Regions from separate parts of the Providencia xihuensis genome, predicted to be linked through region 3. Evidence: predicted binding sites of a transcription regulator. Region 3 holds the regulator's gene; each other region holds the start of a gene.
What was found. Region 3 encodes PurR, which represses purine synthesis genes. Its sites were predicted from a motif close to CANGCAAACGTTTGCNTG; they were not measured.
Positions count from the first base shown of each region.

Region 1: a site for PurR is predicted at 2,074-2,091, ahead of purM (phosphoribosylformylglycinamidine cyclo-ligase). Genes of this name have one in related genera too.
Region 2: a site for PurR is predicted at 1,575-1,592, ahead of carA (glutamine-hydrolyzing carbamoyl-phosphate synthase small subunit). Genes of this name have one in related genera too.
Region 4: a site for PurR is predicted at 2,068-2,085, ahead of purT (formate-dependent phosphoribosylglycinamide formyltransferase). Genes of this name have one in related genera too.

Region 1 is NZ_CP169565.1:2,116,963-2,120,529, forward strand. It holds gene speG (spermidine N1-acetyltransferase) at 1-86, opposite strand, end outside; gene purN (phosphoribosylglycinamide formyltransferase) at 332-970, opposite strand; gene purM (phosphoribosylformylglycinamidine cyclo-ligase) at 970-2,010, opposite strand; gene upp (uracil phosphoribosyltransferase) at 2,369-2,995, shown strand; gene uraA (uracil permease) at 3,104-3,567, shown strand, end outside.
Region 2 is NZ_CP169565.1:753,942-757,508, forward strand. It holds gene ispH (4-hydroxy-3-methylbut-2-enyl diphosphate reductase) at 1-260, shown strand, start outside; gene dapB (4-hydroxy-tetrahydrodipicolinate reductase) at 560-1,381, shown strand; gene carA (glutamine-hydrolyzing carbamoyl-phosphate synthase small subunit) at 1,826-2,989, shown strand; gene carB (carbamoyl-phosphate synthase large subunit) at 3,003-3,567, shown strand, end outside.
Region 3 is NZ_CP169565.1:2,684,704-2,688,270, forward strand. It holds gene sodB (superoxide dismutase [Fe]) at 1-283, shown strand, start outside; gene purR (HTH-type transcriptional repressor PurR) at 717-1,742, shown strand; gene punR (DNA-binding transcriptional activator PunR) at 1,743-2,654, opposite strand; gene punC (purine nucleoside transporter PunC) at 2,778-3,567, shown strand, end outside.
Region 4 is NZ_CP169565.1:1,123,742-1,127,308, forward strand. It holds gene ACE2AL_RS04910 (aminoimidazole riboside kinase) at 1-903, shown strand, start outside; gene rarD (EamA family transporter RarD) at 1,074-2,000, shown strand; gene purT (formate-dependent phosphoribosylglycinamide formyltransferase) at 2,127-3,305, shown strand; gene ACE2AL_RS04925 (hypothetical protein) at 3,375-3,567, opposite strand, start outside.

The DNA of each region.
Region 1 (3,567 bases), 570 kb from region 3:
GCGTTGTTATCAAGTTGATGAATAAACGCTAAATCTTCACGTTCAAGTGGGCGCAACCTAAACGGATGAACTTGCCCGGTAGTCATAAAACACCTCTATTGGTTATGAAAAAACATTTTTTGCTTAAATAAGGATACCACTTATTTGGGATAAAATAATGACATAACACAGAGAGATCATCCCCTTGTTGAAGAATAGTTCACTTTATGCAGAACTAAGTGGTTAATCGCTGAAAAAACAATCAATTGACAGATTGTATATTCGCCAATTTTAGTGCAACAAAAAGGGTGGAAATTCCACCCTTTGAATCGTTATTTATACAGAAAATAAACTACTCATTAGCATAACCCTGTTGAGGGAGCACTTTACCATCTAATACGGCTTTACCTTCAACCATGGTCAAGCGGGTATCACTAAACCATTGTACAACCAGAGGGTAAATAGTATGTTCTTGCGTTTTTACTCGTTCAATGAGGTCTGCTTCGGTATCTTCAGGGAAAATAGGAACTTTAGCCTGTAATATCACAGGGCCACCGTCTAATTCCTCAGTGACAAAATGAACGGAAGTACCATGTTCTTTATCACCATTTTCCAAAGCCTTACGATGAGTATGTAGCCCAGGGTATTTAGGCAATAAAGAAGGGTGAATATTGAGTAATTTCCCTGTGAAATGAGTGACAAAATCAGGGGATAAAATACGCATAAACCCAGCTAAGACTACCAAGTCTGGTTGGTATTGTTCAATAAGCGCTAATAAAGCGGCATCATAGGCTTGGCGATTGCTATACGCTTTTGCATCAAGGCAAGCGGCAGGGATCCCTGCCTGCTGTGCCCGCACTAGTCCATAAGCCGTGTTTTGGTTGCTCACTACGGCCACAATGCGACCCTTTATTGTGCCTGACTGGCAACCTTCAATGATCGATTGTAAGTTACTGCCACTGCCAGAAATGAGGACAACGATTTTTTTCATTAGCGGATCACAACCTGCTCTTCACCCGCAGGTAATTGGCCGATTGAACCAATTTGCCATGCGTTTTCACCTAGTGATGTTAATAACGCTAATGCGGTATTGACTTCACTTTGTGGCAGGGCAATGATGATGCCAACACCGCAGTTAAAGGTGCGGTACATTTCATGGGTACTGACATCACCCGCGTTTTGTAGCCAACTAAAAACTGAAGGCCATTGCCAGCTACTACCATCAATAATCGCTTGGGTATTATCCGGTAGAACGCGTGGGATATTTTCCCAGAAACCGCCGCCTGTAATGTGTGCGATCGCATGAATGTCATTCTTCGCAATCAGCTCTAACACGTTTTTCACATAAATACGTGTAGGTTCTAATAAATGGTCAGCCAATGATTTGCCATCTAATTGTTCAGTTTCGGGGTTCGTTTTGCTGACTTCTAAAATTTTACGCACTAATGAATAGCCGTTTGAGTGAGGGCCACTTGAGGCGAGGGCGATTAGCGCATCACCTGCGCTGACTTTGCTACCATCAATGATTTCAGAGCGCTCAACCACACCGACGCAAAAGCCTGCAACGTCATAGTCTTCACCATGGTACATTCCTGGCATTTCAGCGGTTTCACCACCCACTAATGCGCAGCCAGATTGTTTACAGCCATCGGCAATTCCCGTGATGACGCTGGCAGCGGTATCAACGTCTAATTTACCTGTCGCGTAGTAATCAAGGAAGAATAATGGCTCAGCGCCTTGAACGATAAGGTCATTAACGCACATGGCAACAAGGTCAATCCCGATTGAATCATGGCGTTTTAAATCCATTGCCAGACGTAATTTTGTCCCAACGCCGTCGGTACCTGAAACAAGTACGGGCTCTCGGTATTTTTGTGGCAGGGAACATAATGCACCGAACCCACCAAGACCCCCCATCACTTCGGGACGACGCGTTTCTTTTACGACACCTTTAATACGTTCAACCAGTGCGTTACCTGCATCAATATCGACACCGGCATCTTTATAGCTGAGAGAGGTTTTATCAGTCACTACGGCCCCCAAGGCAATTACATTTTTGAGAAAAATAACATCATGGTCAGTATTCTAACAGGCTAAGCAAACGTTTGCGATAGCTTTGTGAATGAAAATTATTATGGCTGAAAATGGCAGAAAGTGAGCCTGTTCACAAGGTGAAATATGCCCAATATTTAAATATTGGCAAAAAAATAAATTCAGGAGATCATCAACATGCAACTTAACCGATATGGGGTATACTATTTTAAAAAAGTTTGCCTAATCGTTGCTGTTTTGACCAAAATCAAACGTAATCTAGTGGCATTCATGGTTAAAAGAGTTATAATCCCGCGATTTTTTTGTCCGCCAGCGTCTAAAATAGTAGGAGAAACCCATGAAGATCGTTGAGGTAAAACACCCTCTCGTTAAACATAAACTTGGCCTGATGCGAGATCATGATATAAGCACCAAACGCTTTCGTGAACTGGCCTCAGAGGTTGGTAGCCTACTGACTTATGAAGCAACCGCTGACCTAGAAACTGAAAAAGTGACTATTGATGGTTGGTGTGGTCCTGTCGAAATAGAACAAATTAAAGGTAAGAAAATCACTGTAGTCCCAATCCTCCGCGCAGGTATTGGTATGATGAATGGTGTATTGGAAAGCATTCCTAGCGCACGTATCAGTGTGGTTGGTGTGTACCGTGATGAAGAAACACTGCAGCCTGTCCCTTATTTCCAAAAATTGACTTCAGATATCAATGAGCGTATGGCGTTAGTTGTTGACCCTATGTTGGCAACGGGCGGTTCGATGATCGCGACTATCGATTTACTGAAAAAAGAAGGGTGTAAGTCAATTAAGGTTTTAGTCTTAGTTGCTGCACCTGAAGGGATCAAAGCATTAGAAAAAGTCCATCCAGATGTTGAGCTGTATACCGCTTCCATTGACCAGCATCTCAATGAAGAAGGTTACATTGTTCCAGGCCTCGGTGATGCGGGCGATAAGATATTTGGTACTAAATAAAAATGAGCCGACTGAGAAGTCGGCTTTTTTTTGATTTATTAAATGAAATCAATGTTTGCAAGTCTTCGGCCACTTGCATAAATCATAGCTAAAAGGGGATAAGCTCAAATGACACGTCGCACTATTGGTGTTGAAGAAAGACCACCATTACTACAAACTATTCCACTGAGTTTTCAGCATCTTTTTGCGATGTTTGGCGCAACCGTTGTCGTACCTATTCTGTTTGGTGTAAACCCAGCAACTATCTTGCTGTTTAACGGAATTGGTACATTAATCTACTTGTTTATCTGTAAAGGTCAGATCCCTGCTTATTTAGGCTCAAGTTTTGCCTTTATTTCACCAGTGTTAATTCTATTGCCATTGGGTTATGAACTGGCATTGGGTGGTTTTATTATTTGTGGTGTGTTGTTTTGCCTTGTGGCGTTAATCGTCAAAGTGGCAGGAAGGAGCTGGATCAATGTGATGTTCCCGCCAGCGGCGATGGGAGCAATTGTTGCTGTTATCGGCTTAGAACTCGCCCAAACGGCGGCAGGTATGGCAGGTTTACTGCCAAAAGATGGCGCGGCGGTTGA
Region 2 (3,567 bases), 1.9 Mb from region 3:
TTGCTGAACTTGCATCAAGAATGCAAAAACCTGCATTTTTGATTGATGGTGCAGAAGACATCCAAACTGAGTGGCTAACGGATAAAAATATTATTGGTTTAACGGCTGGGGCGTCAGCGCCTGATATTTTAGTTCGTCAAGTTATTGATAGATTAAAAGAGCTTGGTGCAGACTCTGTTGTTGAACTACAAGGCCGTGAAGAAAATATTGTTTTTGAAGTGCCAAAAGAATTGCGAGTCGAAGTTAAAGAAATTAACTAATACATAGCATACATAGCAGCATATTATTCAAAGAGTCATTTTGTATCATCAAGGTGGCTCGGTCTTTTTTATTCTGATTTTTTCTTTCCTACTTTTCTTATCATCAACACTTTTTCTGATAATCAGTCCGCGTTCTACGTTTTTGTTAATAACTGTCGATTAATACTGGCAGAATCTCATCATGATGGTTAATCTGTAACGCAATAATAAACTAAATTGTTTGTGAAAAATATTGATATTCACGTGAGATACTCAGTTTAAATTTAGTCATTTGCATCAATAATGAAAAAGGATGAACCATGGAAAATTCAGTGGTACGTGTTGCGATTGTCGGCTCAGGTGGTCGTATGGGACGGCAGTTAATTCAAGCGGCACAACAACAAGATGGCATTCAATTAGGCGCTGCTATTGAGCGAGAAGGCTCTTCGCTGATTGGCGCAGATGCAGGTGAGCTTGCAGGAGTTGGTAAACTAGGAATTTATATTACGAATTCTCTTGATAAAGTCGTTGATGATTTTGATGTTGTTATTGATTTCACCCGGCCTGAAGGCACGCTGCATTATTTAGCATTTTGCAAAGCTAACCAAAAGGGCATGGTTATTGGCACAACAGGTTTTGATGAACAAGGGAAACAAGCTATTGCTGATGCGGCAAAAGTCATTCCAATTGTGTTCGCGGCAAACTTTAGCGTCGGTGTTAATCTAGTCCTTAAATTACTGGAAAAAGCAGCAAAAGTGATGGGAACTTACACCGATATTGAAATTGTGGAAGCTCACCATCGTCACAAAGTTGATGCTCCGTCTGGTACTGCATTAGCTATGGGGGAATCTATTGCGGGTGCGCTAGGAAAGGATCTAAAAGACTGCGCAGTATATACCCGTGAAGGTTATACTGGTGAGCGTGAAGCTGGCACTATCGGTTTTGCAACAATTCGAGCAGGAGACATTGTTGGTGAACATACGGCGATGTTCGCTGATATCGGCGAACGCGTAGAGATCACACATAAGGCATCAAGCAGGATGACCTTTGCAAATGGTGCTATTAAAGCATCCTCTTGGGTTTTTTCTAAAAAATCTGGGTTATATGATATGAAAGATGTGCTTTGTCTTGATGATCTTTGATTTTTTATTTTAAATTATCATTATAAATCAATAAATTATTTATTATTTATTGGTTTATAATGGCTTTTGTTATTATTTTATTTTAAATTGCTATTTTCCGTTTAATTCATCTATAAAACTGACTTTTATTCGAGTTAATTTCCCTTTAATCTCAATTCAAGCTGCGTTATTATCAATTGTGCAGTTATCTTACTTGGCAACCGTTTACTTATTCATATTGGCTATCATTTTCAGTGCTCACGTTAAGTAAACTGGGGTTGTTGTCTATAAAAGTAAGATAAAAGTGTAAAAAATGCATTTTTTTCTAGACAAGACCCTATCTCATCATTAGAATGCGCGCAATTTGCCAAAAATTTGCTTAAAAACTCATTTTGGCATTGATTTAGATCGCAAAATCTGAATTAATATGCAAAAAACGTGATTTATTATTCTCCGGAGGGTGTTTTGATTAAGTCAGCTATATTGGTTCTGGAAGACGGAACCCAATTCCACGGGCGTGCCATCGGTGCTGAAGGGGCCGCAGTTGGAGAAGTCGTTTTCAATACGTCAATGACCGGATATCAAGAAATAATTACAGACCCTTCCTATTCCCGCCAAATTGTTACTCTCACTTATCCCCATATTGGTAATGTCGGCACTAATGCTGATGATGAAGAATCCCCAAATGTTCATGCTCAAGGCTTAATCATTCGTGACTTACCATTGGTTTACAGTAACTTTCGTGGGCAAGAAGGGCTATCCGAGTATCTGAAGCGCCACAAGGTTGTGGCAATTGCAGATATCGATACACGTAAACTGACCCGTTTATTGAGAGAGAAAGGGGCTCAGAATGGGTGCATTATTGCAGGAGATAACCCTGATGTGGCGCTTGCGCTAGAAAAAGCACGTAATTTTTCTGGGCTTAATGGGTTAGATTTGGCAAAAGAAGTGTGTACTAAAGAAGCCTATAGTTGGACCCAAGGCTCATGGACGCTAGAAAACGGCCAACAAGGTGCTAAATCAGTTGAAGAGTTACCATTGCATGTTGTTGCTTACGACTTCGGTGCAAAACGCAACATTCTACGCATGTTAGTTGACCGTGGTTGTCGTTTAACGGTGGTGCCTGCGACAACATCAGCAGAAGCAGTACTCGCAATGAATCCAGACGGAATTTTCTTGTCGAATGGCCCTGGCGACCCAGCGCCATGTGATTATGCAATCAAGGCGATTAAAACATTTTTAACAACGGATATCCCTGTTTTTGGTATTTGCTTAGGGCACCAATTATTGGCTTTAGCTAGCGGTGCAAATACCCTGAAAATGAAATTTGGTCATCACGGAGCAAATCATCCTGTGAAAGATTTGGATCGAGATGTTGTGATGATCACGGCACAAAATCATGGTTTCGCAGTCGATGAATCTACACTTCCCGATACATTGCGTGTGACTCACAAGTCACTATTTGATGGAACACTACAAGGTATTCACCGTACAGATAAACCTGCATTTAGTTTCCAAGGCCATCCTGAAGCAAGTTCAGGGCCACATGATGCAGCCAATTTATTCGATCACTTCATTGATTTGATTAACGAATATCGTCAAACCACACCACGTCAAAACGCACAATAATCGGGAGCAAATCATGGCAAAGCGTACAGACATAAAAAGCATTCTGATTTTAGGTGCGGGTCCAATTGTTATCGGTCAAGCATGCGAGTTTGATTATTCTGGGGCTCAAGCATGTAAAGCCTTACGTGAAGAAGGTTATCGTGTCATTTTAGTTAACTCTAACCCTGCGACGATTATGACCGACCCAGAGATGGCCGATGCGACGTATATTGAGCCGATTCACTGGGAAGTGGTTCGTAAAATTATTGAAAAAGAACGTCCTGATGCAATTTTACCAACAATGGGTGGGCAAACAGCGCTTAACTGTGCGCTTGAACTTGAGCGTAAAGGGGTTCTTGCTGAGTTTGGCGTTACGATGATTGGTGCAACAGCAGACGCCATTGATAAAGCCGAAGATCGTCAACGCTTTGATAAAGCGATGAAAAAAATTGGTTTAGGTACTGCACGCTCAGGTATTGCTCACAACATGGAAGAAGCGTATGCCGTTGCAGACGATGTGGGGTTCCCTTGTATTATTCGCCCATCGTTTACGATGGGCGGAACGGGTGGTGGTATCGCTTACAACCGTGAAGAATTTG
Region 3 (3,567 bases):
AACCTTTGGTTCTTTCGCCGAGTTTAAAGCACAATTTACGGATGCAGCAACCAAAAACTTTGGGGCTGGCTGGACTTGGTTAGTGAAAAAAGCCGATGGTAATTTAGCTATTGTTAACACATCTAACGCAGCAACACCAATCTCTGGTGATGATAAACCTGTGTTAACAGTAGATATTTGGGAACACGCTTATTATATTGATTACCGTAATGCACGCCCTAAATATTTAGAAAATTTCTGGGCACTAGTTAACTGGAAATTTGTAGAAGAAAATTTAGCTTAATTATTAAACAGTTATTCTAGATCGATTAAGGGCGAGTTAAAACTCGCCCTTATGCATTCACCCAATGAAGATGAAACACAAATTAGAAGATATGTGCAGCAATAAAAATAATCATTGCTAATGAACCCAGCGCAGCTAGTAATCCATATTTAACATCTGTATCCATGAGTTCCTCTCATCCTAACAAAATTGAATTAACAATAACCACTCAAACTATAAGGTTATTAAGTATACACATCCAAAAAAGCGAAACCAGTGTCTATATCACATGTTATAACATCAATTATTTCTTTCGTTTTTGCGCTAGATCAGACAAAATCGACAACAAATCGCTAAATTATTGCCAGCGAAGGATCTATGCATCAATATGCAGGTAATTTTTTAACTAGAATTCTTAGAGAGACCTATAGTTGGTCAGGAGTTTTATTCCCCCATGGCAACGATTAAAGATGTGGCGAAACGCGCTGGCGTCTCTACCACCACCGTATCCCATGTTATTAATAAAACGCGCTTTGTGGCTGATGACACCAAGGCTGCGGTTTGGGCTGCCATCAAAGCGCTCAATTATTCACCTAGTGCGGTTGCCCGTAGTTTAAAAGTGAATCACACGAAATCAATTGGTTTGTTAGCGACGTCGAGTGAGGCGCCTTATTTTGCTGAAGTTATCGAATCCGTTGAAAACAGCTGTTATGAAAAAGGCTACACACTGATCCTCTGTAACTCTCATAATAATTTGGGTAAACAAAAAGCCTACTTGCAAATGCTTGCACAAAAACGTGTCGATGGCCTGCTGGTAATGTGTTCTGAATATCCTGATACACTCATTGGCATGCTCGAAGATTATCGCAATATTCCGATGGTGGTAATGGATTGGGGCACATCGAGAGGGGATTTTACCGATAGCATCATCGATAATTCATTCCATGGGGGCTATCTCGCAGGACGTTATCTCATTGATAGAGGACATCGTGATATTGGTGTGATCCCAGGCTCCCTTGAGCGGAATACTGGGATTGGGCGTCTGACTGGCTTCCAAAAAGCAATGGAAGAAGCCAAAGTGACCTTAAAAGACGAATGGATTGTCCAAGGGGATTTTGAACCTGAGTCTGGCTATAAAGCGATGATGCAGATTTTGAGCCATAAACAGCGCCCTACCGCCGTTTTCTGTGGTGGTGATATCATGGCAATGGGGGCGATTTGTGCGGCAGATGAAATGGGCTTGCGCGTTCCACAGGATATCTCAATCATCGGTTACGACAATGTGCGCAATGCGCGCTATTTTACGCCTGCATTGACTACTATCCACCAACCTAAAGAGCGTTTAGGGCAAATGGCGTTCGCTATGTTATTAGACCGTATAGTGAATAAGCGCGAAGACGCTCAAACTATCGAAGTTCATCCTCGTCTTGTTGAGCGTCGTTCAGTTGCTGATGGACCATTTATTGACTATCGTCGATAATCAATATGATGTTGATAACCATTCTGCGTTGAGCGTTTCATTATCGCCAAGATAATCTAATAACCAGCTCAGTGCGGGAGAGGTGTTTTTTTCTACCCATGTTAAACAACATGGGCTGGGTGGAAATGGCTGTGCTAATGTCAATTCCACCAGTTTACCTTCTGCGCATAAAGGAGCTGCTCGATGTTCGGGCACCATCCCCACACAAAGGCCATTTGTCAAACAAGCTAAGCCATTTTCCCAATAGGGAACCACTAAACGCCGTTGGTTATCCAGCGCCCAAGTATCTCGTTTAGGTAAACTTCGAGAAGTATCTTCTAAGCACAAACTTGGATATGCACGCATTTCATCGTCTGTTAGGCTATGTTCTATTTTTGCTAATGGATGTTCAGGGCTTGCGACACACATCCACGACATAAACCCCATATCACGAAAGCTGTAACGTTCGCCAATCGGTGAAGCTCGGGTGGCACCAATCGCCACATCCACGCGGCCATCCGCTAAGGCATCCCAAACACCATTAAATACTTCTGGGTGTATATACAATTCAATGTCAGGGAAATGGCGATAAAAATCGAGAATAAGTTGCTCAGTCCGCTGTGGTTTAACGATGCAGTCAACTGCAATGCTGAACTGCCCACGCCAACCATTAGCCGCTTGTTGGCATTGATGACGTGTCTCTGTCATTTTTTTGATAACAGAACGGCTTTCTTTAATAAAAATCAGCCCTGCTTCGGTTAAAATGACGTCCCGGTGTCGACGTTCAAACAAGGGAACGGCTAACCATTCTTCAACTTGTTTGACGGTATAGCTGATTGCTGAAGGTACGCGGTGTAACTCATCTGCGGCACCACTGAAACTCCCCGTTCTTGCAACGGCATCAATTACTTCAAGTGCATGAGCTGACCACATAGTCTCTCCTTTCAAATATTTTGATAGCAAGATCCAAATATTACCGTTTCACAAGACAAAAAAATAGCCTATACAATGTCATCACCGTTAACATTTTTTTAAATATCAGATAAGTAAATCATTATGACGACGACTGTGAAAAAAAATTCCCCTGGATTTATGCTGTACCTTGCAGGATTAAGCATGTTGGGGTTTTTAGCCATTGATATGTACCTGCCTGCTTTTGGTGCAATGCAGACCTCTTTGCGCACAACAGAAGGGGCTATCAGTGCTTCTCTCAGTATCTTTTTAGCAGGCTTCGCGTTTGCTCAGCTACTTTGGGGCCCACTTTCAGATAAACTTGGCCGCAAGCCTGTGCTCATCGTTGGTCTTACTATCTTTATTGTGAGCAGTTTAGCGATTTTTTGGGCCACGACAGCAACACAATTATTAACCTTGCGTTTTTTACAAGCCGTTGGTGTGTGCTCCGCCGCCGTTTTATGGCAAGCCCTTGTTATCGACCGTTATGATGAAGCAAGCACACAAAAAGTTTTCGCATCTATCATGCCATTAGTCGCGCTCTCCCCTGCGCTTGCGCCGTTATTAGGTGCATGGGTGCTTGAACACCAAACTTGGGAAGCTATCTTTTTAATCTTAATGGCTGTCGGTGTTTTATTACTCTTACCGACATTTTTCCTCAAAAATATTTCTGTAAAAAAACACGAAGATGAAAACCAGCCTCAAACCAAAATCTCATTTGGTAAGTTACTGAGCTCTCCCATTTTTAGTGGCAACGTCTTAGTCTATGCCTCTTGCAGTGCAGGCTTTTTTGCTTGGTTAACTGGCTCCCCCTTTATCCTACGTAATATGGGCTTTAACCCAGCGGATATTGGATTGAGCTATATCCCCCAAACACTTGCTTTCATTGTTGGTG
Region 4 (3,567 bases), 1.6 Mb from region 3:
TTAGAAAATATGCGGTATCAAGCTTGTGCAGGGGGGGCCCCTGTCAATGTTGCGGCTGGCGTTGCTAAGCTTGGCCATCCAAGCGGATTTATTGGTAGAGTCGGAGAAGATACATTTGGTCATTTTATGCAAAAAACCTTATTTGACCTAGGTGTTGATACACAGGCAATGGAATTTGATGAAGAATATCGAACAAGTACAGTATTAGTTTCATTACATGAAAATGGCGAACGTGAGTTTACATTTTTAGTTTCGCCTTCAGCAGATCAATTTTTAAGTTCAAAAAACTTACCTCAGTTTGGTCAGGATATATTGCATTTTTGCTCACTCGCGCTTGTTCACCCAATATGCCGTACATCATTAACGGAAGGATTAATTCAAATTAAGCAAGCTGGGGGCCGATTAAGTTTTGATGTAAATATTCGTCCACAAATGTGGGAAGATCACGAAGAAATGCATCAAGTTGTGGACACCTTTGCAAAACAGGCTGACATTTTAAAGCTTTCTGATGATGAATTACTTTGGTTAACGGGTGAGAGCCTATTTGATAAGGCGGTTGAAAAATTGCGTGATTATCCTGCGGAGCTTAAGGTCGTGACGCAAGGTTCGCAAGGGTGCAGGGTATTTACGACAGAGTATCATTTTTCAGTAAGTGCTTATTTAGTCGATAGTATTGATACCACGGGCGCTGGAGATGCTTTTATGGCTGGATTGTTAGCGGCAATTAATCAATATGGCATGGCTAATACAAAAGATAATTTGATGAAGATTATTTCTCAGGCAACAGCTTGTGGGGCTTTAGCCACAACTAAAAAAGGGGCAATTTCCGCAGCGCCAACGTCTCAAGAGCTTGTTGAATTTATGCAGCAGCAGCCGCCATTGCACCAAAAACAGATTTTTTAATGTGAAGAGTTAACGTGCAAATAAAATTTGGCTTTATATGCTATTTTTTATTTGCATATAATCTTAAATAGATAGCTTTAGAATGAGCGTTAGTAACATTTTATTTTCTTTATATTGGCGTATGATGTGGAGCAAATTTTACCTTATTTGACTTTATTGTAGGCTATATTATGTTGCTGCGTTCAGGTGTGGCTCTAGCTATTTTTTCCTATATTTTATGGGGAATAACGCCCTTATTTTATCGGCTGCTTCCTGAAGCTGAACCGCTAGAACTCCTTGCCCAACGTCTTATTTGGTCAATTCCATTGCTATTTTTAATCCGTTTAGTCATTAAAAATAAAACAATATGGAAACAAGTATGGGTTGATAAAAAGTCCATTATCCTTTGTCTTTTTAGTTCGTCCATTATGGCTATCTCTTGGACCACATTCACTTATGCACTCACTCATGGGCAAGTGTTAGCCGCAAGTTTGGGCTATTTTATCAATCCATTATTCTCTATTTTGCTCGGTGTTGTTTTTTTACGTGAAAGGTTAGTTTTTGTGGAAAAAATGGCCGTTACGTTTATTTTGTCTGGGGTTGGTTATCAAATCTGGCAATATGGTGAATTGCCTATTTTAGCACTCGTGATGGGGAGTGCGTTTGCGGTATATGGATTGATCCGTAAATTTATTCGGTTTGATGTTATTACTTCATTGTTTTTAGAAGCATTATGGTTGTTGCCTATTGCAATGGGTATTACTTGGTGGTTATCGTCAAAAGGGTTAAGCGCAGTGGAGGCGGGAGATTGGCAGCTTCGTATTTTGTATATGTTAGCGGCACCTGTGACGATTATTCCCTTGCTGTTTTTTACTGCGGCTATCAAACGCACATCACTCACTGTTATTGGTTTGGCCCAATATATAGAGCCAACTATCCAATTTTTACTCGCTGTGTTCTTGTTTAATGAACTGTTTGATTGGGTTAAAGGGATTAGCTTTGCATTAATCTGGATTGGTTTACTATTTTGTATTTTGGCTTTATTGCATAAGCAATATGCCAAATTTTCCCAAAAAGAACCTTTTATTACCGGGCGAGATGAAACCCCGCAGAATTAGACAATATTTCATTTAATTTCAAGACACGAATATGTTTTATCATGGCCTTTTTATTACGTGGATAGCAAAAGCAAACGTTTGCGTATATAATCATCGGTATTATTTTCGCATATAAGGTCATCAATCATGGAACAGTTAGGTACGGCACTTTGTGCATCTGCAACAAAAGTTATGTTACTGGGCGCAGGGGAGTTAGGTAAGGAAGTTGCCATTGAATGCCAACGCTTAGGTATCGAAGTGATTGCAGTAGACCGCTATAAAAATGCACCCGCTATGCACATTGCTCACCGTAGCCACGTCATCAATATGCTGGATGGTGAGGCACTAAAACAGTTAGTGATCGCAGAAAAGCCTGATTTTATTGTGCCTGAAATTGAAGCAATTGCGACCCAAACGTTAGTTGAACTCGAAGAGCAAGGGCAAAAAATCGTCCCTTCTGCAAAAGCCGTTTTTTTAACAATGGATAGAGAAGGTATCCGTCGTCTTGCTGCTGAAACATTAGGTTTACCTACATCGGAATATTATTTCGTAGAAAATAAATCAGATTTTATTGAAGCCGCTGAAAAAATGGGTTTCCCATGTATTGTAAAGCCCGTCATGAGTTCATCAGGAAAAGGGCAAAGTGTCATTCGTTCAAGTGCGGACTTAGAAAAGGCGTGGCATTATTCTCAAGAGGGGGGGCGCGCAGGGCAAGGTCGAGTCATTGTTGAGAAAATGGTCAATTTTGATTTTGAAATTACCCTGTTAACGGTTAGCGCTGTAGATGGGATCCATTTTTGTGCTCCTGTAGGACATCGTCAAGAAAAAGGTGACTATCGCGAATCTTGGCAGCCGCAAGTGATGAGCGAGAAAGCGCTGAAAAAGGCTCAAGATGTTGCTGCAAAAATCGTTTCTGCGTTAGGTGGTTACGGCTTGTTTGGCGTTGAGTTATTTGTGTGTGGTGATGACATCATTTTTAATGAAGTATCCCCACGCCCTCATGATACTGGAATGGTGACGCTGATTTCGCAAAATCTTTCTGAATTTGCCTTACATGTACGTGCATTTCTAGGCTTCCCTATTGGTAACGTTCGCCAATATGGCCCAAGTGCTTCTGCGGTTATTTTACCTGAACTTCATAGCCAAAATGTGGTGTTCTCTAATATTAAGAATGCATTCGATTCTGATATCCAACTACGTTTATTTGGTAAGCCTGAAATTGCAGGAACTCGCAGGTTGGGTGTTGCGTTAGCCATTGCAGATTCAATCGAAAAAGCACTCGAAAGGGCAAAAAAAGCGGCAAGTGCAGTAAATGTGTCAGGTTAGATATGATATGAAAAATGGCCCTTTAATATAAAAATTAATGGGCCAAAAAATGAAAATAATAACAAGCGATTATTCAAGGTAGAAAGAGACGTCGATGCTACCTCTATAGCCACCCGCTTGTACGTTCCCATTTTGGCAAAGGTTAAAGTATAGGTTTTGGCGTAAATTGGTCGTGGCAATATCCCCTAGCTTTATACGGTCATAATACACTAAAGCATCTGAGTTTCCTCTTCTACAGATATCTGAAGACGGTGGAACTTTC